DNA from 4 places in the Cupriavidus sp. 01L45 genome. Region 4 is predicted to be linked to each of the others. Evidence: predicted binding sites of a transcription regulator. Region 4 holds the regulator's gene; each other region holds the start of a gene.
The links. Region 4 encodes LexA, which represses DNA repair genes until DNA is damaged. Its sites were predicted from a motif close to ACTGTATNNNNATACAGT; they were not measured.
Positions count from the first base shown of each region.

Region 1: dinB (DNA polymerase IV) is a predicted target of LexA. The motif match lies at 2,595-2,612, and genes of this name have one in related genera.
Region 2: recA (recombinase RecA) is a predicted target of LexA. The motif match lies at 2,647-2,664, and genes of this name have one in related genera.
Region 3: AC1DT6_RS09485 (PA0069 family radical SAM protein) is a predicted target of LexA. The motif match lies at 2,747-2,764, and genes of this name have one in related genera.

Region 1 covers NZ_JBFTSG010000032.1:43,216-48,450, reverse strand. Annotated here, with positions in the region: gene AC1DT6_RS21835 (AAA family ATPase) at 1-186, opposite strand, end outside; gene AC1DT6_RS21830 (SOS response-associated peptidase) at 385-1,056, shown strand; gene AC1DT6_RS21825 (DUF1488 family protein) at 1,088-1,339, opposite strand; gene AC1DT6_RS21820 (hypothetical protein) at 1,640-2,260, shown strand; gene dinB (DNA polymerase IV) at 2,683-3,846, shown strand; gene AC1DT6_RS21810 (hypothetical protein) at 4,143-4,664, opposite strand; gene AC1DT6_RS21805 (hypothetical protein) at 5,067-5,235, shown strand, end outside.
Region 2 covers NZ_JBFTSG010000002.1:130,275-135,509, reverse strand. Annotated here, with positions in the region: gene AC1DT6_RS02175 (DUF4212 domain-containing protein) at 1-238, opposite strand, end outside; gene AC1DT6_RS02170 (sensor histidine kinase N-terminal domain-containing protein) at 235-1,791, opposite strand; gene AC1DT6_RS02165 (response regulator) at 1,889-2,575, opposite strand; gene recA (recombinase RecA) at 2,886-3,953, shown strand; gene recX (recombination regulator RecX) at 4,092-4,559, shown strand; gene AC1DT6_RS02150 (DUF2889 domain-containing protein) at 4,860-5,235, shown strand, end outside.
Region 3 covers NZ_JBFTSG010000010.1:143,647-148,881, forward strand. Annotated here, with positions in the region: gene AC1DT6_RS09465 (PQQ-dependent sugar dehydrogenase) at 1-288, shown strand, start outside; gene AC1DT6_RS09470 (hypothetical protein) at 464-868, shown strand; gene AC1DT6_RS09475 (NINE protein) at 1,133-1,621, shown strand; gene AC1DT6_RS09480 (LysR family transcriptional regulator) at 1,655-2,575, shown strand; gene AC1DT6_RS09485 (PA0069 family radical SAM protein) at 2,792-3,874, shown strand; gene AC1DT6_RS09490 (Lrp/AsnC ligand binding domain-containing protein) at 3,893-4,396, opposite strand; gene AC1DT6_RS09495 (D-amino acid dehydrogenase) at 4,506-5,235, shown strand, end outside.
Region 4 covers NZ_JBFTSG010000063.1:49,589-54,823, forward strand. Annotated here, with positions in the region: gene rpsR (30S ribosomal protein S18) at 1-72, opposite strand, end outside; gene priB (primosomal replication protein N) at 76-375, opposite strand; gene rpsF (30S ribosomal protein S6) at 450-824, opposite strand; gene AC1DT6_RS33480 (asparaginase) at 926-1,924, opposite strand; gene lexA (transcriptional repressor LexA) at 2,149-2,805, shown strand; gene AC1DT6_RS33490 (hypothetical protein) at 2,915-3,082, shown strand; tRNA gene AC1DT6_RS33495 (tRNA-His) at 3,252-3,327, shown strand; gene AC1DT6_RS33500 (hypothetical protein) at 3,526-3,801, opposite strand; partial or broken gene AC1DT6_RS33505 (DUF808 domain-containing protein) at 4,585-5,235, shown strand, end outside.

The DNA of each region.
Region 1 (5,235 bases), on a different contig from region 4:
CTCGGCGAACAAGCGCGGATCCACCCACGGCAGGCCGGGGCCGTTCACCAGCGTTTGCTCCTGGATAATCTCGCGCCCGACCTCGTCCGAGGTAGCGTATCCCCGGCGCGCCAGTTCGGCGATCAAGGTGGTTTTGCCGGCGCCGGGGCCGCCGGTGAGGATGAAGAACGGAGATGTATCGGTCATCAATGGCAATCAGGATGGGGTCGGTTCAGCGCGCCTGATCTTGGGCGGGGATGGAACCGGCGCCAACGCGGCGCCGTGACACGACAAGCGATTACAGCAGGCACCCCGCCGGTAGGACAAGAATCACTTTGGTCCTTCCCGCCCGTCCGCCATACTGGATATTCCCTTTCACATGCAGCATCGGCATGGAGACAAGCCATGTGCGTCAACTACGCGCCCGTGCAGGCGGCCGTTTTACGCGATGTCTTCGGCCTCACTTGTCCGGTGCGGGAATGGCCCCCCGAAACATGGCCTGACTACGTCGCGCCACTGCTCGTGGCGGACCACGACGGCCAGCGGCAATGCCTGGCCGGCACCTTCGGGATGGTCCCCAGGAAGCGCATTCCGCCCGGCGTCGCGAGGTTCGACACCACGAACGCGCGCTCGGAGTCGGTGGGTGAAAAACGGACGTTCTCGGCGGCGTGGAAACAGGGTCAGCTATGCCTGATACCAGCGCAGTGCTTCTATGAGCCCGACTACGCAACCGGCAAGGCGGTACGCTGGCGGATCTGGCTCAAGGATGGCGAGCCCATGGCAATCGCCGGCCTCTGGCGCGCATGGCCTGGCGAAGGCGGCCAGGACGTCTTCAGCTTCACCATGCTGACCATCAATTCGGAGCACCACCCGTTGATGCAACGCTTCCATGCGCCGGGCAAGGAAAAACGGATGATCGTGATCGTCCCGGGCACGGAGTGGGATGATTGGCTGACTTGCAGGAATACGGAACTGGCGCGCAGCTTCCTGCGCCCCTACGCCGCGGAAAAGCTGGCCGCCGAGCCCGCACCGCTGCCGCCGCGGATTGCGGCAGGATCTCCGGAGGCGTCAGCCTGAGCGAACTGCGTTTGCCCGGACTGAACAGCGTTCAGGAAATCTGATACCGGTTCTGCCGGCTGCGGGAATAGAGCCCGCGCGCGAGTTCCAGGATGTGATCGCGGTGGCGGTCGAATGCATCGAGCACGGCAGGCTCGTCCGGGCGCAATTCAGGGCTGAGGGTAGAGAGTACCGCGCGGTCCACCTCGAAGGCGATTTCACGCGAGTTGTCATAGCCCCAAAAACATACGCAATGCCTGGAAGGGTCGTAACTCCGGCTGGGATTGGGGAAATTGAGTGCCATGCATGCATCCTAGTCCGAATCGCGGGCATCCGTACGGTATCGAGGGCCCGGTTGCGCTATTTCGCCAGGATTCGGGGACGCGCCCCCCGGCAAGTCTGGAAAGGGGCGCTTTATCGCTGGCCGCGCATCGCGCGGGCTGCCCGGTGACGCGGCTTTGGCGAGACATTCTCGCGCCCGTACATTGAGCGACATATGCATCGGGAATACCAGATCTAAGCATCTTCTACTTGGCCCGCGAACGGCGAGACCGTAGCATTCCCAGGTCATCGGCTCATCGGCGCGAGGCATGCCAGCCAGCGCATGCGCCAGTACAACGATGTCGATTCGACACGGCAGGCGCGCCAACGCGGCCCGGCCGCCGTGCACCCGGACAGGACCGGCTACCAAAAAGCCGGCCGCCGGAAATCTGTACAAGGGTCAAGGGGTCATATGAAGATATTTAGCGGAATCAGCAACGGGTGGGCAGCGGAAACCGAGGCGACGGACGGAGGGATCTGGAAAAACACGATTGCCGCCGCCAGCCATGCGCTTGAGACCGTGGCGCTGGTCGAGCATGGCGTAGGCATGACGCTGAAGCTGCAGCGCAAGGTCCGCGCCCTACGCGAACGGCTGCGCACAACGCAAGCCGAACTCGATCGTTACCGCGACATGCACGCCCACGCCATGGAGGCGTTGCGTCAGACCGAAAGCATCGTGCCGCAGGACACGAGCCAGCTACGGGCGGAGGGCGAAGCCCTGCAGATGCGGCATCGTGCCTACAAGCTGCTGGTCGAGCACTATGCTCGCGCCGGCATCCCCATCGACCTGGCTGTCTTTGCCAGGCAACGCCGCCGGGTTCTCCAGCACATCCTGTTCCAGCAACGCCGGGGCGTGGCCGTCGCGCAAATCAGCGTGGACGATATCGCGTTCCTGCTGCGTTGAGCGACCGGCACCGATGAGCGGCGGGCTTTCGCCCGCGCTCCGCGCTGGCATTTTCAGCTTGCCGGCAAGGCGGCGGGAAAACCCGTTGTCATGCGACGTGAACCGTCTTCTCTTCCGGCCGGTTCATGTCGGCATCGACGAACATTACCCACTTAAATGATAATGCGTTGCATTTTCAATCATGCGCCTGCTTGCGCATCGATCGCCAGTTGCTGCGCAATAGCAATAACACTTCGCACTTGCCCGCCGCGGGCATCGTGCTGACGACGACCTACGTGCATCGCTGGCAGGCCCACCGGGGCGCCGCGGGGATTCTTCTTGTAGAATTCGATATACTGTATATGCATACAGTAACCGAGGCGGCCCGCCCCCGAGTCCTTTCTCGCGGCCGGGGCGCGTCGTCAACCCCGTTCGCTGACGCCATGTCATTTGCCCCCCGCCGCATCGCCCACCTGGATATGGACGCTTTCTATGCGTCCGTCGAGCTGTTGCGGTATCCGGAACTGCGTGGCATGCCCGTGGTGATCGGCGGCGGACGGAATGCGGTGCCCGAGACGCTTGAAGACGGAAGCCGGCGCTTTGCGCGCCTGCGCGACTATGCGGGACGGGGCGTCGTCACCACCTCGACTTACGAAGCGCGCGCGCTCGGCGTTTTTTCCGCCATGGGCATGATGAAGGCAGCCCAGCTCGCGCCTGATGCCATTCTGCTGCCCACCGATTTCGATTCGTACCGGCACTACTCCCGGCTCTTCAAGGCGGCCGTCGCCACGTTCACGAGCCAGGTCGAAGACCGGGGCATCGACGAAATCTACATCGACCTGAGCGATGTGCCAGGCGAGCCCGCCGATATCGGCAGCCGCATCAAGCAAGCGGTTCGCGAGGCCACGGGGCTAAGCTGCTCCATCTGCATCGCGCCCAACAAGCTCCTCGCCAAGATCGGATCCGAGCTGGACAAGCCCGATGGGCTTACCCTCCTGACGCCGGAAGACATCCCGCTGCGCATCTGGCCGCTGCCGGTGCGCAAGGTCAACGGCATCGGCCCGAAAGCCACGGAGAAACTCGCCGTGCTCGGCATCGCCACCGTTGGCGACCTCGCCAGCGCGGACCTCGGACTACTGCAGACCCATTTTGGCCGCAGCTATTCCGCGTGGCTCGCCGAGATCGCGCAAGGTCATGACGAACGCCCCGTGGTCATCAGCTCGGAGCCAAAGTCGATGAGCCGCGAAACCACGTTCGAGCGCGACCTGCATCCGCGCCACGATCGCCAGGCTCTCGGCGAAGTTTTTACCGGTCTGTGCCAGCGCCTTGCCGAAGACCTGCGCGGCAAGGGCTACGTCGGCCGCACCATCGGCGTCAAGCTGCGCTATGACGACTTCCACACCGTCACCCGCGACCTCAGCATGCCGGTCCCGACCGCCGACGCCACCTTGTTGCGGCGCGCCGCCACCGAATGCGTCAGACGCGTTCCGCTGAACCGGAAGATACGGCTACTGGGCGTACGGGTGAGCGCGCTGACGCCAGCCGGCGAGTTGGAGTATGCGTCGGCGCCGGTCCAGGGAGAGTTGCCTTTCGGCGAAGACGAATAACGGTCGCAGCCGATAATCAGGCCGTCTGATAGTGCGGGCACGGGTCGCACCGGAAGGCGATGCAGGCCCTCGGCGCCTGTAGGACGGCAGCACGCCATGGCACGGATTTGTCACCAACGTGACTGAGTGCAAGCGCACAGAGGCGGAACTGCGGGAATTCGCGACAATTGAATTGCTGACACTGCCACCCAATCGACGGCATTTTCAACTCTGACCCGGCCGGACACTAACGTGCAGGCACGGCGGCAGCCGGTCCTGCCCAGGCTGCCGATGCCGCGTCGCCGACCCCGGCTGCGTCAGTCTGCCGGCTTCTTCCTGCCTCGCTGCTTCCCGGCGACACGCGTGCCGGACTCGTGTACCGCCCCGCTCGCGGAGCCAGTTGCCGTGCGCTTTCCGGTCGTCAGTACCTGCGCCTGTTTTGTGCCCTTGCCATATTTGCGCACCGAGCGCACGCCCTCGACCTGCATCAGCAACTCAATGGCCGTCAGCAGGCGGTCGATATCCTCGTTGCGCAAGTCCTTGACCAAGCGAGCCACCCGAATGGCCACGCCAGGCGGGAGGATCTCGTCATTCGAGGGAGCGACAGCATCCTCCATGCTGCCGTCCAGCCACAGCCGAGGCAAGCCGAGCTTGGCCTCGATGTCGCGGGCAAGCCGTTCGCCGATGCGCTTCTTTCCGGCCTTGCCTTCCGACGAAAAAACTCGGGAGAAATATGAGGGTTCGCGGTCGACGCGGTCCGCGAGGCGTGCGATCGAGCCTCCGAACTGTTTCTCCAGCACTTGGGCCAGGCGTTGTTCGCGCGTATCTTGGATGTCCATCACTCATTAAACCCGCGCATTACCTCAAGGTAAATTTTCTTCTGGTACTGTAAATTTAGTGACTAAAAGGTAATTTACGGAGCAAGAGGACCTTTCGCTCCCTTCTCGGCGCGATGGTTCGGCGGGGTCGCGCGACACTGACGCGGCAAGCCACGGGCGCGTCGGCACCTTGGCGGCTTCCGTGGATCGAGGACCTGGACTCGCGGCCGGCAAGTCATGATGGTTACCAAGAAGACTTGTCTTTATATTTACCTTTGGGTAAATTATCGGCGTTAACTTGAAGCGGTATCAGAACCCCGGCATTTCCATACCCAACGCCGGGCTGCATCGCGAGCGCCAGGGCTTGTGTCCGCGCCGGTCCGGCCTGGTTGCGCCCATCGGGGCGACCCCGTATGCCCGGCCATGGAAGTCACGGCCTGGCACCGCGCCCGCCCGGTCACGCCGCATTGCGCCACGGCGCCAAATCCGCGCACCGACCTCGTTGACCTCAAGCACCCACAGGCGAACGACCACGACAAAGGAAACCTCATGCTTATCGGACTTTGCGGCCGTCCCGGCTCCGGTCGAGACC
Region 2 (5,235 bases), on a different contig from region 4:
CATATAGCGCCGCCATCAGGACGTAGACGACCAGCGCCCCCTGCGCGCCGACCCAGAAGGAGAAGGGCCAGCCGAAGAAATCGAAGCGCAGCTCGCGGGCGAACCAGGCCACGCCGAAGGTGACCACGAACCAGATCGACAGCAGCACGGCGATCCAGCGCAGGTTGCGATGCCAGGCGCGCCGTTCGGACTGGTCGGCCTGGTCGCGCCCGCCGCGTGTGTGATCGGGATCGTTCATGCTGGCTCCAGGATGGAGGGCCGGCGCAGCGTAATGCGGAAGCAGGCGCCGGCCAGGCGCGGCTCCGTCTGGTAGACGTGGTCGAGAATGCTGACGTCGCCGCCATGCTGCTGCACGATCTCTCGCACGATGGCCAGGCCCAGGCCACTGCCCTGGGTCTTGGTGCCGAGTACGCGGTAGAACCGCTCCATCACGCGCTCGCGTTCGGACACCGGGATGCCGGGCCCGGTGTCTTCCACTTCGAGATACGCGAAAGGCTCGAATGCATCGGCGCTGACCCGCACGGTAGCGTGGCCATCCGCGGGCGTGTAGCGGATGGCGTTGTCGATCAGGTTGTTGAGCATCTCCGTCAGCATCAGGCGGTTGCCTTGCACCATCACGGGGTGGTCGTCGGCATCCACGCCCAGATCGATGCGGCGCGCCCAGGCCTGCGGCAACCAGTCCTTGACCACTTCGCGCGCCAGGGCGGCCAGATCAAGCGGCGCCATGTTGCCCGCGCCGGCCAGGTTTTCCATGCGTGCCAGCGACAGCAGCTGCGTCACCATGTGGGCGGCGCGCTCCGAGCTGCCGGCGATCTGCGCCAGCGATTTGCGCAGTTCCTCCGGCGACTGTTCGCGCTGCGCCAGTTCCGCCTGCATGCGCAGCCCGGCCAGCGGCGTTTTCATCTGGTGGGCGGCATCGGCGATAAAGCGCTTTTGCGTCTGCACGGAAACGTCGAGCCGCGCCAGCAGGTCGTTGAACGAGGCCACCAGCGGCGTGATTTCCTGCGGTGCGGCGTGTTCGTCGATGGGGCTGGTGTCACCGGGATTGCGTGCGCGGATGCGCTGCTGGATCGCGGTCAGCGGGGCCAGCCCGCGCGTCAGGCCGAACCACACCAGCACCACCGCCAGCGGCAGGATCACGAACTGCGGCAGGATCACGCCCTTGATGATTTCGTTGGCCAGGCGCGCGCGCTTGTCGAGGGTTTCGCCAACCTGCACCAACACCGGCTGCGCGTCGCCGCCCTGCTCGAGATCGACATAGGTGTAGGCCACGCGCACGTCGTTGCCCGCGATGCGGTCGTCGCGCAGCGAGACCAGCCCGGCATGGCCGCGGTCGTCTTCGCCTGGCAGCGGCATGTCGTTGTCGCCGGCGACGAATTCGCCATGCGTGCCCACCACCTGGTAGTAGATATTGTCGGTTTCATCGGCGCGCAGGATCTCGCGCGCGGACAGCGGCAGTTGCAGCGTGACGCGCCCGTTGACCTCGCGCACCTGCTGCGAGAGCACAATGGCGCTGGCTTCCAGCGAGCGGTCGAAAGGGCCGTTGGCGATCGATTTTGCCACCAGGTAAGTCACCGCAATGCTCATCGGCCACAGCAGGAGCAGCGGCGCCAGCATCCAGTCCAGGATCTCGCCGAACAGCGAGCGCGGCGACGGGTGGCCGGCGCTGTCTTCAAGGTGTGGCAGGGCCCCGGCCAGCGCTTCGTCGCTGACGATCTCGTCAGGCGCGGAGGGAGGAGGGGCGGCGCGCGCGGGCCGCTGGCGCCGCCGGGGCAGTCGCAGCAGGCTCATTGGGAAAAGGTGTGGCAGGGCCTGGCGGCGTGGCCGGCAGGCAATGAAGCAAGGATGGCGCGGGTTCTGTTGCTGATTCCGATTCTAATGGCGACTCCTAGTCGTGCGCCACGGCGGCCTGGAATTTCTCCAGGCAGTAGCCCAGCCCGCGTACCGTGGCAATGCGGATGCCACCCACCTCGATCTTCTTGCGCAGCCGGTGCACGTAGACTTCGATGGCGTTGTTGCTGACTTCCTCGCCCCATTCGCACAGGTGGTCGACCAGCTGCTCCTTCGACACCAGCCGCCCGGTGCGGGTGAGCAGGATCTCCAGCAATCCCACTTCGCGCGCCGAGAGATCCAGCATCTGATCGTTCAGGTAGGCGATGCGGCCGACCTGGTCGAAGGCGAGCGGGCCGTGGTGGGTCAGCGTGGCGCCGCCGCCCGTGCCGCGCCGCACCAGCGCGCGCACCCGCGCTTCCAGCTCCGAGAGCGCGAAGGGCTTGGCCATGTAGTCGTCGGCGCCCAGGTCCAGGCCCTTGACACGTTCGTCAACGCCATCGGCCGCGGTCAGGATCAGCACCGGCAGCATGGCGCCGCGCGTGCGCAGCCGCTTGAGCACTTCCAGCCCCGGCATGCGCGGCAGGCCGAGATCGAGGATCAGCAGGTCGAAGGTCTGGGTCGACAGCGCGGAATCGGCTTCGACCCCGCTGGCCACATGGTCGACGGCATAGCCCGAGTGACGTAGCGAGCGCGTCAGGCCATCTGCCAGCACATCGTCATCTTCGGCGATCAGAATACGCATGGTTGTCTCCACCCTGGCCCGGCTGTGTCGCCCCTTTCCATCAAATGACGCGGGCGGGACTTGCCAAGCATACTGTTTTTTTATACAGTACCCGCTTATGCCGGTCGCATTCGATTTGTCTCCGATGCAAACCGGGCTTTACCGAATTTGTACTGGTTTTTTACCGAACGTTCGCCCCAATGTTTGCCCCTGCTGCCAGGTTCATCGTCATCAGGAGTTCGCGGCGCGGCGCGGGCTGGGCGGTTGCCCGAAAAAAGCGGGTGGCGCGCCACATGCGGCCTATTTATACACCATTGACGGAAGGACGACCATGGATGACGGCAAGAAGGCGAGTGCTGGCGTAAGCGCCGAAAAGCAGAAGGCGCTGGCGGCCGCGCTGGCCCAGATCGAGAAGCAGTTCGGCAAGGGCTCGATCATGAAAATGGGCGATGCCGAAGTCGAGCAGGATATCCAGGTCGTGTCCACCGGCTCGCTGGGCCTGGACATCGCGCTGGGCGTTGGCGGCCTGCCGCGCGGCCGCGTGGTGGAAATCTACGGTCCGGAATCCTCGGGCAAGACCACCCTGACGCTGCAGGTCGTGGCCGAGATGCAGAAGCTGGGCGGCACCTGCGCCTTTATCGACGCCGAGCATGCGCTCGACGTCAACTACGCCAGCAAGCTGGGCGTGGCGGTTGGCGATCTGCTGATCTCCCAGCCGGACACCGGCGAGCAGGCCCTGGAAATCACCGATGCGCTGGTGCGCTCGGGCTCGGTCGACCTGATCGTGATCGACTCGGTGGCGGCCCTGGTGCCCAAGGCCGAAATCGAAGGCGAGATGGGCGATTCGCTGCCTGGCCTGCAGGCCCGCCTGATGAGCCAGGCGTTGCGCAAGCTGACCGGCACCATCAAGCGCACCAACTGCCTGGTGATCTTCATCAACCAGATCCGCATGAAGATCGGCGTGATGTTCGGTTCGCCCGAAACCACCACCGGCGGCAATGCGCTGAAGTTCTACGCCTCGGTGCGCCTGGATATCCGCCGCATCGGCTCGATCAAGAAGGGCGACGAGGTGATCGGCAACGAAACCAAGGTCAAGGTGGTCAAGAACAAGGTCTCGCCGCCGTTCCGCGAAGCCTTCTTCGACATCCTGTATGGCCAGGGCATCTCGCGCCAGGGCGAAATCATCGACCTGGGCGTGGACGCCAAGATCGTCGAGAAGTCCGGCGCCTGGTACAGCTACAAGGGCGAGAAGATCGGCCAGGGCAAGGACAACGCGCGTGAATACCTGCGCGAAAATCCCGATATCGCCGACGAGATCGAAAACAAGGTGCGCGAATCGCTGGGCGTGGTGCTGATGAATGGCACGCCGGCCGCCGCTGTGGCCACCGCCGAAGACTGAGCTTCGCCGGCCGGGGCGCTCCCGGCCGCGAACCCCGCCCGGGGCGGCACGCGCAGCGACGCGCGCCGCCCCGGTTTGCGTTTTTGAAGCGCATTTTCACAGCTCGATGTCGAGCTCACACTGCCGAGCTCCATCCTCATGGCCACCCGTCCCCCTCTTTCCCTGAAGGCCCGCGCCGTAGGCTACCTGTCGCGGCGCGAGCACAGCCGGGCGGAGCTGGCACGCAAGCTGGCCCCGCACGCCGAATCGCCCGAAGCCCTTGAGCAATTGCTGGATGCGCTGGAGCGCGAGAACTGGCTGTCCAACGAGCGCTTCGTCGATAGCCTGGTGCACCGGCGCGCCAGCCGCTATGGCGCCGCCCGCGTCATGCAGGAAGCCCGCACCCACCAGCTCGGCGGCGAACAGCTCGCCGACCTGCAGGAGCGCCTGCGCGGCTCCGAACTGGAGCGTGGCCGCGCGGTCTGGCAGAAGCGTTTCGGCACGCCACCCGCCACGCCCGAGGAAAAGGCCAGGCAGATCCGCTTTCTGGTGGCGCGCGGTTTTTCCCGCTCGGTGGTGAGCCAGGTGATCAAGGGGGCGGATGAGTGGCTGGACGGCAGCGATTGATGCCGTGGGCGGACCTGCCGGATCGCGGTCCGAAGTGATGCCGCGATGGCGTCTTGCACCGGCGCGGTGCGCATACCTGTTTTGCCAGTAGGCGTATTCCGCGCTGACCGCATGTGATCCGGGCACCGGTTCAGTCCCGCGCATCCGCGCATTTTGACGCTCCACAGCGCTTGCCCGTCACACGACAATTCCCGGCAACAGCCCTGGGTGCAGTTTGTTCCCGGCCAAAGTTGTCCGGCATGTTAAAATCCTGCGGTTTTCCGGCCCAGCCGTCCTTTTCTCCCGCTCCTGCCTGGTGTTATGCCGCTTTCCCCGCCCGTCAATCGCGCCCTGCGCCACCGCCGTGCCATCACGGCCGAGGCCTATCTTAGGGACGATGGCCTATGGGATATCGAAGCGCGCCTGACCGACACCAAGCCCCGCGAGATCCCGCTTGCCGGTGGTGGCGTGCGCCCGTTGGGCGAGCCGCTGCATGATTTGTGGCTGCGCATCACCATTGACCTGCGCATGAACGTCGTGGACGCCGACGCCTGTTCCGACTGGGTACCGTATCCCGGCCAGTGCGACACCATCGGCCCGGCCTATCGCAAGCTGATCGGCCTGAACCTGATGAAGGGTTTCCGCAAGGCGGTGAAAGAGCGCCTGTCCGGCGTGTCGGGCTGCACCCACCTGACCG
Region 3 (5,235 bases), on a different contig from region 4:
GGGATGCGCTTCTATACCGGCTCACAGTTTCCCGCCGAATACCGGAACAATATTTTCATTGCCGAGCACGGCAGCTGGAACCGTAGCACGAAGGTCGGCTACCGCATTGTCCGGGTAGTGCTGAACGCGAGTGGCCAGGCAGTGCGCCAGGAAGTCTTCGCGCAAGGCTGGCTGCAAGACGGCAAAGCCTGGGGCAGGCCGGCCGATGTCCTGGTCGCCCCGGATGGTTCGCTGCTTGTCAGCGACGACACGGCGGGCGCCATTTACCGTATCCGCTACGCGCCGTGAGGCGTTGAAACGCCACTCCCCGCATTGCCCGCAGGCAAGCTGCGAAACGTACCGGGTGAGGCGAAACAATCCGTTACACCAGTAACGGCTTTTGCATATGCGTCCCGAAGGCCCGTGCGTACCATGAACCCATATCTCGAACAACTCACCGCGCGACAGGATACTGGGATTCCGCATGCTCCCCCGCACCTTCCTGCGCGACTCGGTGGCTGGCATCCTGTTGGCCGTTTCAGTGCTCGGCCTCAATGCTGTCAGCCATGCGCAGGTCGCGTTTTGGCAACACAGCCGGCCCGAAGGCCGGACCGCGGGCAATGGTAACGCGCGCGGCCAGGGTGGCTGGGAGATGGCTAGCGTACGCGCCGAACGGCAAGACCATGTGCGCGCCCAGATCGAAAGAATGGAAGCCCGAGCCCGCGCTGATGACCGCCTTAACGGTCGCCCCTTGCCTCCCCAGGAGCGCGATGACGAGCGCGGCCGCCCACCCGATCGCAACGCGCAAGGCGACAACGCGCGCGGCGAGCAGCGCGGTCCCGGCACCGGCCCCGGCTGGCAGGCGCGGGGACGCGACGGCGGCCGTTAGGTCCGCCTGACACCTGCATTTCCCTCCCCCGCCTGTTTGCCCTCCAAACGGCGGGATCCGCCTCCCTTTCCCCTACCCCCCTCCTCCCGGCTGTGCCGCGCACGGAACTCCCGTATGCTTCGCCGTCCGACGCGCATCGCTCCCGGCCTTCCCGCGCCCGCGCCTGAGGCCAGCGTACAATGAGCGCCGGTGCCAGCTTGACTGGCATTGATCTGATCTTGCGCCGGCCGCCCCCTGGCCGGCCATCAACCTAGTTGCCGCCTCATGCCTGCCGCTACCCAAGTTCCAGCCGCCACCGCACTCGTCAAGCCGCTTCCGGGCAAGTCCAAACTGCTCACGGTCGCGCTTGCCTTCCTGTTCGGCAGTTTGGGCTTGCATCGCTTCTACCTGGGTGGTTTGCGCGACAAGTTTGCATGGGCTCACCTGCTGGCGGCCCTGGCCGGGGTCGTCGGCGTCATTTCGATACAGACTGGCGCCGGCACGCCGGCCTTGGACTGGACCTTTGCCATCGCCGGTGGCACATCGGTGATCAGCGCCTTCCTGGCAGCCATCGTGTACGGCCTGCGCCCGGACGATAGATGGGATGCCCGCTTCAATCCCCATGGCAAGCCGACCCGGTCTGGCTGGCCGGTCGTGATCCTGGTCATCCTGTCGCTGCTGATCGGAACCGGCCTGCTGATGGCCGGCCTGGCCATCAGTTTCCAGACCTTCTTCGAATCCCAGGTCGAAGCCGCTCGCGCCCTTTCGCAGTAATTAGCACTTCCAAGGCCCAGGGGCCCAGGCGCCATGCACTTCGACCTGCTGGATATCGCGGTGTTCGTGCGCGCGGCGGCGCTGGGCAGCCTGTCGGCGGCGGCGCGCGATCTCGGGCTGTCCACGTCATCGGCCAGCAGCCGCCTGGCGCTACTCGAACAGAAGCTCGGCACGCGGCTGCTGCACCGGACCACGCGGCGCATTTCGCTGACCGGAGACGGACAGCGCTTTCTTGAGCATGCCGGGCAATTGCTCGACACGGCCGACCAGGCCGCGCAGTCGGTAGGCCGGGGGGCGGAAGCACCACACGGAATACTGCGCGTCACGGTGCCCGCATCCTTCGGCCGCCAGCATGTCTCTCCGGCCATCCCAGCCTTCCTTGCCGCCTACCCCGGCCTGACGCTGGACCTGCGGCTGACGGATCAGGTGATCGGCCTAGTGGAGGCCGGGGTAGACGTGGCGCTGCGCATGGGTGCCCTGCCCGACTCATCGCTGGTGGCCCGCCCGCTTGCCCCGAGCCATCGCGCCATTTGCGCCTCGCCCGCCTACCTTGCCGCCCATGGCACGCCACGGCACCCGGAGGATCTGCGCAACCACAATTGCATCGTGCTTGGCGACCAGGCCTCCTGGCAGTTCGACACGGCGCTGGGCAAGACCGCGATTGCCGTCAGCGGCAATCTCCGCACGGACAACGGCGAGGTCATCCGGGATGCGATCCTGGCTGGCATGGGGCTCGCGCTCAAATCCACCTGGGATGTCGGCCCCTACCTGCGCAGTGGCGCGCTAGTCAACGTGCTGCCCGATTATCCGGTGCTGCCGTCGGTATCGATCTGGGCGGTCTACCCGAGCCGCCGGCAGGTGCCGGCAAAAACCCGCGCCTTTACCGATTTCTTTGCGGCGCGCTTCGGCTCCCCGCCCTACTGGGACCGCCCCGAGGCAGCACCGCCTGCCTGACTGGCCTGGCTCCCGCACCGCAAGACACACCTGGCTGTTTTTGCAAAGTGCTGCAGCAGGAATACCCATTGCCGAGCCGCCGTCCCGCACAGACCACGTCGTGCGCGATTCTCAAAATCTTCCGCTTCCAGGGACATCCACCCTTTACTCCTTGCCGGCGAGCCGTTGAGCACTGTATATTTATACAGTATCAATCGTAGCCGCAGGACTGCCAACGTGACGACCCGACCTCCCTCCTCCAGCCCGCTCAAAGGCCGGGCGGCGRGCTCGAACAACGTCAGCCGCTTCGATGCATGGACCCGCGAACGGGTCGACGATGAGTCACGAGCCCTCGATGAGCCAGAGATACCCCAGATCCAGACCATTGTTTTCACAGAGAAGGCGAAACGCATCGTCTCGCGCAACCAGTCGCCGGACCTGCCCTTTCATGCTTCCATCAATCCTTACCGAGGATGCGAGCACGGTTGCATCTACTGTTATGCCAGACCCAGCCATGCCTATCTGGGACTTTCGCCGGGCCTCGACTTCGAAACCCGCCTGTACGCGAAGGAGAACGCCGCCGAGCTGCTCCAGGCCGAACTAGGCAGCCGCGGCTACACGCCATCGGTCATCGCGCTGGGCGCCAATACCGACCCTTACCAGCCCATCGAGCGCAAACTCCGCATCACACGGGGCATACTGGAAGTGCTGGAACGGTTCAACCATCCGGTGGCCATCACGACCAAGTCGGGGGTTGTCACGCGCGACATCGACATCCTCCAGCGCATGGCGGCCAGGAACCTGGTCCGGGTCCATATGTCGGTCACATCGCTCAACAATGAGATAGCCCGCACGCTGGAACCGCGGGCGAGCGCACCGGCACGTCGCATCGCAGCCATCGCGTCGCTGAGTGAGGCCGGGATTCCCGTGGGCGTGATGGTGGCGCCCGTCATCCCAAGCCTGACCGACCCGGAAATGGAGTCCATCCTGGAGGCGGGCGCCAACGCTGGCGCGAAGACAGCCGCCTATATCCTGCTGCGGCTGCCGCGCGAGGTAGCGGATCTGTTTTCCGAGTGGCTGGCCACCTACCATCCGCTGCGCGCCCGGCATGTCCGTAGCCTGATCGCGCAGATGCGGGGCGGCCAGGCCTACGACTCCAACTTCGGCACGCGCATGACAGGTACCGGCATTTTTGCCGAACTGCTGCGCAAGCGTTTCAAGCTGGCCTGCCAGCGCCATGGGCTAAACGCCGAACGCCATCCCCTGACTACCGAACATTTCTCAAGGGCCGGTGCAACGCCACAGATGTCATTGTTCTAGACAGATGCCGGCAGGGTCTCAGGCGTGCGGTGCCTTCTCGTCGACCGCGATCGCCAGCGTCTCCTTGATCTCCTCCATCACCACGTAGCTCTTGGACTGCGCGGCGCCGGGCAACTGCAGCAGGATGTCGCCCAGCAGCCGGCGATACTCGCCGATCTCGCGGATGCGGGCCTTGATCAGATAATCGAAATCGCCCGATACAAGGTGACACTCCAGCACCTCGGGAATACGCAACACCTCGCGGCGGAACTGCTCGAACATATTGCCCGACTTGTTGCCAAGCGAAATCTCCACGAACACCAGCAGGCCACTGCCAAGGAGCACGGGATTCAGGCGGGCGTAGTAGCCCATGATGACGCCGTCGCGCTCCATGCGCTTGACCCGCTCGATGCACGGCGTGATGGTCAGGCCAACCGCTTCCGCCAGCTCTTTCATCGACATGCGGCCGTCCGCCTGGAGCAAGGCCAGGATCTTGCGGTCCAGCCGGTCCAGGCTGCGCACGGGCTGACGACTTGTTCTCATTAGTTCTTCCTGTTTCCTTAAAAATTACGACAACTATGACTGCACATATTTCAATAGTATAGAGATAAATACTCTATCCACACTATTTCTTGGTTGTGAGCCCCCGACTATGCGCGTTCTCGTTCTTGGCAGTGGCGTAATTGGCGTGACCAGCGCCTGGTACCTGGCCCGTGCCGGCCATGATGTCACCGTGATCGACCGCGAGGCCGCGCCCGCGCTTGGCACCAGTTTTGCCAATGCCGGCCAGATCTCGCCGGGTTACGCGTCGCCGTGGGCAGCGCCTGGCGTGCCGCTCAAAGCCATCAAATGGATGTTCCAGGAGCACGCGCCGCTCACCATTCGCCCGGACGGCTCGCTGTTCCAGCTGCAGTGGATGTGGCAAATGCTGATGAACTGTACCGCCGACCGCTATGCCGTCAACAAYGAACGCATGGTGCGGCTGGCCGAGTACAGCCGAGACTGCATCCGCACCCTGCGAGCCGATACCGGCATCGCCTACGAAGGCCGCCAGCAAGGCACCCTGCAGATCTTCCGCACCGACGAGCAGCTCGACGGCGCGGCCAAGGACATTGCGGTGCTGGAGCAAGCCGGCGTGCCCTACCAGTTGCTATCGCGCGAAGAACTCGCCGCCAGCGAACCAGCCCTGGCCGCCGTCAGCCACAAGCTGAGCGGCGGCCTGCGGCTACCCAACGATGAAACCGGCGACTGCCAGCTGTTCACCCAGAAACTGGCGGCGATGGCCGAAGGCCTGGGCGTGAAGTTTCAATACAACCGCTCCATCGACGGCCTGCTGACCCGGGGCGATGCCGTCACCGGCGCCATGATCGGCGGCGAGCCCG
Region 4 (5,235 bases):
CTTGCGCTTGAACAGCGGGTTTTGCTGCTGGAAGCGCTTCTTGTTCTTGTTGTCACGTTTGACGAATGCCATGATTCAATCCTTTTCGAATGCTTTACATCCAGTGATGTGAAAGACGAGAGCCTTGCTGTTGCGGTGCTTGCGGGCCAGGAATCCTTCGCAGTCGAGCATCGCGCCGAGCGGAGTCCGCTCAAGCCGCTGGCCGATCTGACCGATTCCCATGGCGGCGATGGCGAATTCCACCTGCCTGGGCGTTTGCGCCTCGACCGTCTCGCCCGCGTACTGCAAGATGCAGTTGACAACGGGGACCCCGGCCGGGGTGTAACGCAAGGCATCGCGTTCCGCGAGCGTTGCGCAGAGCCTTAGCTGGTTCAACGCACTCTCCCGCACCGATGCCCGCACTTGCCGCCGCGGCGTTCAACGCCCACGGCAACCACAACAGTCCGCACTTAGGCGGCCTGGACTTCGCTGGTCTGTTGCGCGGCCTTGCGGGCTTCTTCGCGCTGCACTTCCTTCATCATCGGGGACGGTGCGGTTTCGGCCTTCTTGGTCTGAACGATGAGGTGGCGCAGCACCGCGTCGTTGAACTTGAACGCGTGTTCGAGTTCAGCCAGGGTTTCCTTGCCGCATTCGATGTTCAGGCAAACGTAGTGAGCCTTGGCCAGCTTCTGGATCATGTAGGCCATCTGACGGCGGCCCCAGTCTTCCACACGGTGGATCTGGCCTTCCTGCGACGTGACCAGCGTCTTGTAACGCTCGATCATGGCCGGAACTTGTTCGCTCTGGTCCGGATGGACGATAAATACGATTTCGTAATGACGCATTGACGCTCCTTTTGGATAAGCCGCCCGGGCGCCATGTCCGGTGCAGCAAGGTTGGATAGCCTTAAAGTATAGCGTGCTTTTGCCTTTTGGAGCAAGCCGCCTTAGTTTTCGGCGAAGAGCGCCTGCAACGCAGCGGGATCCGCAGCCAGTCCGGGCGTTGTCGCCAGGGCCAGCATCAGGAGCACGCGCGCCTTATATGGATTGAGATCGCCTGCAGAAACGAAGGCACCTGAAGCCGGTCGTGGAGGTGCCGGCATTGCCACATGCCCTGCCCCGGTGCGCGAGCTACGCACCACGGCCACTCCCGCCCCGGCCGCGTCCACCAGCGCATCGACCAGCGACTGGTGAACCGACCCGTTGCCTGCGGCCGCCACGACCAGCCCCGCCACACCTGCCTGCGCCAAAGCATCCACCACCAACCGGCCGGGCTCCGCGTAACTAGCAATAATCTCCACCTGCGGCCACTTGCACGGCACGGCCCAGGCCCGGTCCGGCAACAGCCGGGGCGCACGGACAAATCGCACGAGGTCGTCCTGCACGAACCCGATCGGGCCAGCCAGCGGCGACACAAAAGCGTTGACCGCTGACGTATGTCCCTTCACCACATCCCGCCCGGCATGGATTTCCTGATTAATCACCAGTAGCACGCCCTTGCCCGCCGCCCCGGCGCTGGCAGCCACCCGTACCGCGTCCAGCAGGTTCAAGGGACCATCGGCCGACAGGGAGGTCGAAGGCCGCATCGCCGCCGTCAGCACCACCGGCACCGTGCCCACCCATGCCAGATGCAGCAGCATTGCCGTCTCCTCCAGCGTATCGGTGCCATGGGTAATCACAATGCCCGCCACATCGGCCTGCGCAGACCAGAACGCAACGCGTTCAACCAACCGGGCCCAGAGGACGAACGACATGTCCTTGCTATCCACCTGCGCCACCTGCTCCGCCTCGACGCGGGCCACGGCACCGAGCGCCGGCACAGCATCAAGCAGCGCCGTCACAGGCACCGTGGCCGCCTGGTACTTCGCGCTGCTGGCAGCACTGGATGAAGAACCGGCAATGGTGCCACCGGTAGCAAGCACGACGACACGAGGCAGGAGGGACATGGCGAGATAGAGATCGAAAGCCAGAAAGGTTAAGCAGCGAGCGAAAAATTAGGCTGCAAGTGCCGCGAATTGTAACGCCCAGGCTCACGCCGCACGGCGCGGTGAGCCTCGCCTGACGCACCTGTCGATGCGCAAACTCCCAAAATTCCGCTTGCACTTCACTCGATACTGTATAAAATCACAGCATACTGTTTAAACATACAGTGCTTTCCAACACGGCGACCATGGCGACCCTGACACCGCGACAGCAGCAGATTTTCGATCTGATTCGCAGCAGCCTCCAGCACACGGGCTTTCCGCCCACACGCGCCGAGATCGCCGCCAAGTTCGGCTTCTCATCGCCCAATGCTGCCGAGGAACACCTGAGGGCTCTGGCCCGCAAGGGCGTAATCGAACTCACCCCCGGCGCCTCGCGCGGCATCCGGCTCAAGGTTTCGCGCAGCGACTCAGAACTACCAGACCAATTCTCGCTGCCAATGGCCGGCGTGATGCAACTGACGCTGCCCCTGGTCGGGCGCGTCGCGGCCGGTAGCCCGATCCTTGCCGCAGAACACATCGATCGCCAATACCAGGTCGACGCTTCGGTGTTCGACGTGCAACCTGACTACCTGCTCCGGGTACGTGGCCTGAGCATGCGGGCCGCCGGCATCCTCGATGGCGATCTGCTTGCGGTCAAGCGTGCCAGCGAGGCCCCGAACGGCAAGATCGTCGTTGCGCGACTGGGAGACGACGTCACCGTCAAACGCCTCAACCGCCGCGGCGACTCGATCGAACTCATTGCCGAGAATCCCGATTTCCCCAGCATCATCGTGCGCCCCGGCCGCGAAGAATTCTCTCTGGAAGGTATCGCCGTCGGCTTGATCCGACCCAGCGGCTTCTGACGAGTGCGGCTGAGGCGGGCAAGCCCGTATCACGCCGACGCCCGATTGTGCCAACGCCGCCCGCTAGTCGGGCACCGCTAACTGTTGTTGCAAGTCACCAGGTGTAGCCATGCTGCCAGCCAACCGCCTCTCCGCCCGCCGCCCCGTCAAGCCCGTACCATTCCGCCAATCCAAAGGCGTGCGTATCTACCAGGGTGCGCAACGACGCACCATGGTGGGCAGCATGGCAGCCATCTGCCGCATGCTTGAGCTGGAGGAGTCGGCCAAGCTTTCATAGGTGGGTTACGGCAGCACTCACTTGCGCGCGTCGCGGTAACCGACCTAACCGGCTGAAATCGCATAAGGCAGCGCAGAGAAAAAATTTGTGCAGAGTGCTAGCCATCCGCCTTTTGGTATTGTATGATCTTGTTCTTCGTTGCTCAGCAGCCAGCTGAGCAACCTCTACGGTGGCTGTAGCTCAGTTGGTAGAGTCCAGGATTGTGATTCCTGTCGTCGTGGGTTCGAGTCCCATCAGCCACCCCAAGAATTTGCCCTGCAAAACAGCGCCTTAACCAAGGCGCTGTTTTCATTTGTGCATCCCAAAGCCGGGTTCCATTCCCGCCATCCTCCCACGGTGGGAATACTTGCAACCGCCGGTGTCAGCACCACCGGCTCGATCTAGCCTGCTTCAGCATACCCCTCCCCCGTTTCTTCCACGCAGCGACCTCTCCCATCCCTTAGCTAGTCCGCAAGAGGGAATCCAAATTCGCCGCGCTCCAGATCTCGTTCAAATGCGACTGTCCACGAAATGCCGGTAGCTGCGGGATAGACTTGGACGTCTCCGCCCACTCGGGCGACAGTGATTTTCCGGGGGATATGACTCGCCCCGCTGCCTCGCGAAATGCCCTCTTCCTCGCTCACCTCGAAGTCTTCTCGAACAAATCCATGCCGCGCGCAGGCGGATTCAAAGTCGCCGCGTTCATTCACGGGCAATTCGTGGAACAGCTTTTGAACCATGGCTATCTCCCAGAGCCTGGCAAAATCCTAGCATGACGGCAAACCAGCGCGCATAGCCAGAAGCGCCAGGCATGAGCCTCATCGAGCGAATGAGAGTGCGGAATCAAAGTTCTACGAGGTGCCTAGATGCTCAGCGCCAGGAGCATCTCACACGATGGCGATTGCACAAGCGAACCTTGACCAAGCGATTTTGGACTCCGCTGAACATTATCGCCGGGCGATTGCCAACGCTTAACAGGCGCGTCTCCTGACTATCACGGCTACACCTGGGCCGACCGATAGCGGGGGGATCGTCAGCCACCGCAGGTCCGTTGAGTACCGCAGTAAGGCGCCTGGCAAAGCATCGTGCGACAGGTTCACAGTAAAAATCAGCCATCTCAAAAGCAAATCAGATCGAACTGCTCTTGCCTGGATCGCATACCCACTAGGTATGGCAGTTCGTCATCCAGCCATTCGATGGGCAAACTCGAATGGATGCGCTGCCCCTCCTGACGCAATTCGCGAGTTGGCTCCACTGCCACGACGCGACGCCCAAGCCGCGCAACAGGAATGACGCGACAAGCATTGATTTTAGATATTTCCCCTACGGCCGAGGAAGCGAACGGTTCTCGCTCGATTTTAGCCTGCAAGCTAACAGCCCACTGAAGGCGAACCGCCAGGATCGCCCCCAAATAGAGTGGGTATGGGATCAATCGCCGTCTTTCCATATGGCAATATCTTGCCATGCGGCCTTGATCACCTGAAGGGCCTCTCCTACTCAGCACCGACATGGGAGCTTGAAATATGGCCGGCACCAGCCTGCTTTTGTTGATCGACGACATCACCTCGATCCTTGACGATGTGGCAACCATGAGCAAGGTGGCTGCCAGGAAGACCGCTGGTGTCCTGGGCGACGATCTTGCCCTCAATGCGCAACAGGTCAGCGGCGTGAAAGCCGATCGCGAGTTGCCGGTTGTGTGGTCGGTTGCGGTGGGTTCTTTGCGCAACAAGGCGATTCTGGTACCGGCTGCGCTCGCAATCAGTGCTGCGACCCCTTGGGCGATCGTGCCACTGCTGATGGTGGGCGGCGCGTTCCTTTGCTACGAAGGATTTGAAAAGATCGCGCACCGCTTCATGCACGGAGAGTCACGGAGCGAAGTAGATCCTCCTGGCGAGCATCAGGCACAAGATCCTCCGACGGATTCAGCAATTGACGAGAAGGCGAAGATCCGCGGCGCGTGCGCACGGATTTCATCCTGTCCGCCGAGATCATCGTGATCTCACTGGGGACCGTCTCCGGCGCGCCGTTTGGTACGCAGGTGGCCGTGCTGTCCGCCATCGCCCTCGTCATGACAGTGGGTGTCTACGGGCTAGTGGCCGGCATCGTCAAGCTCGACGATGCCGGCCTGTATCTTAGTCAGAAAGCCTCCACCCTCGCGCGAGCCGTGGGCCGCG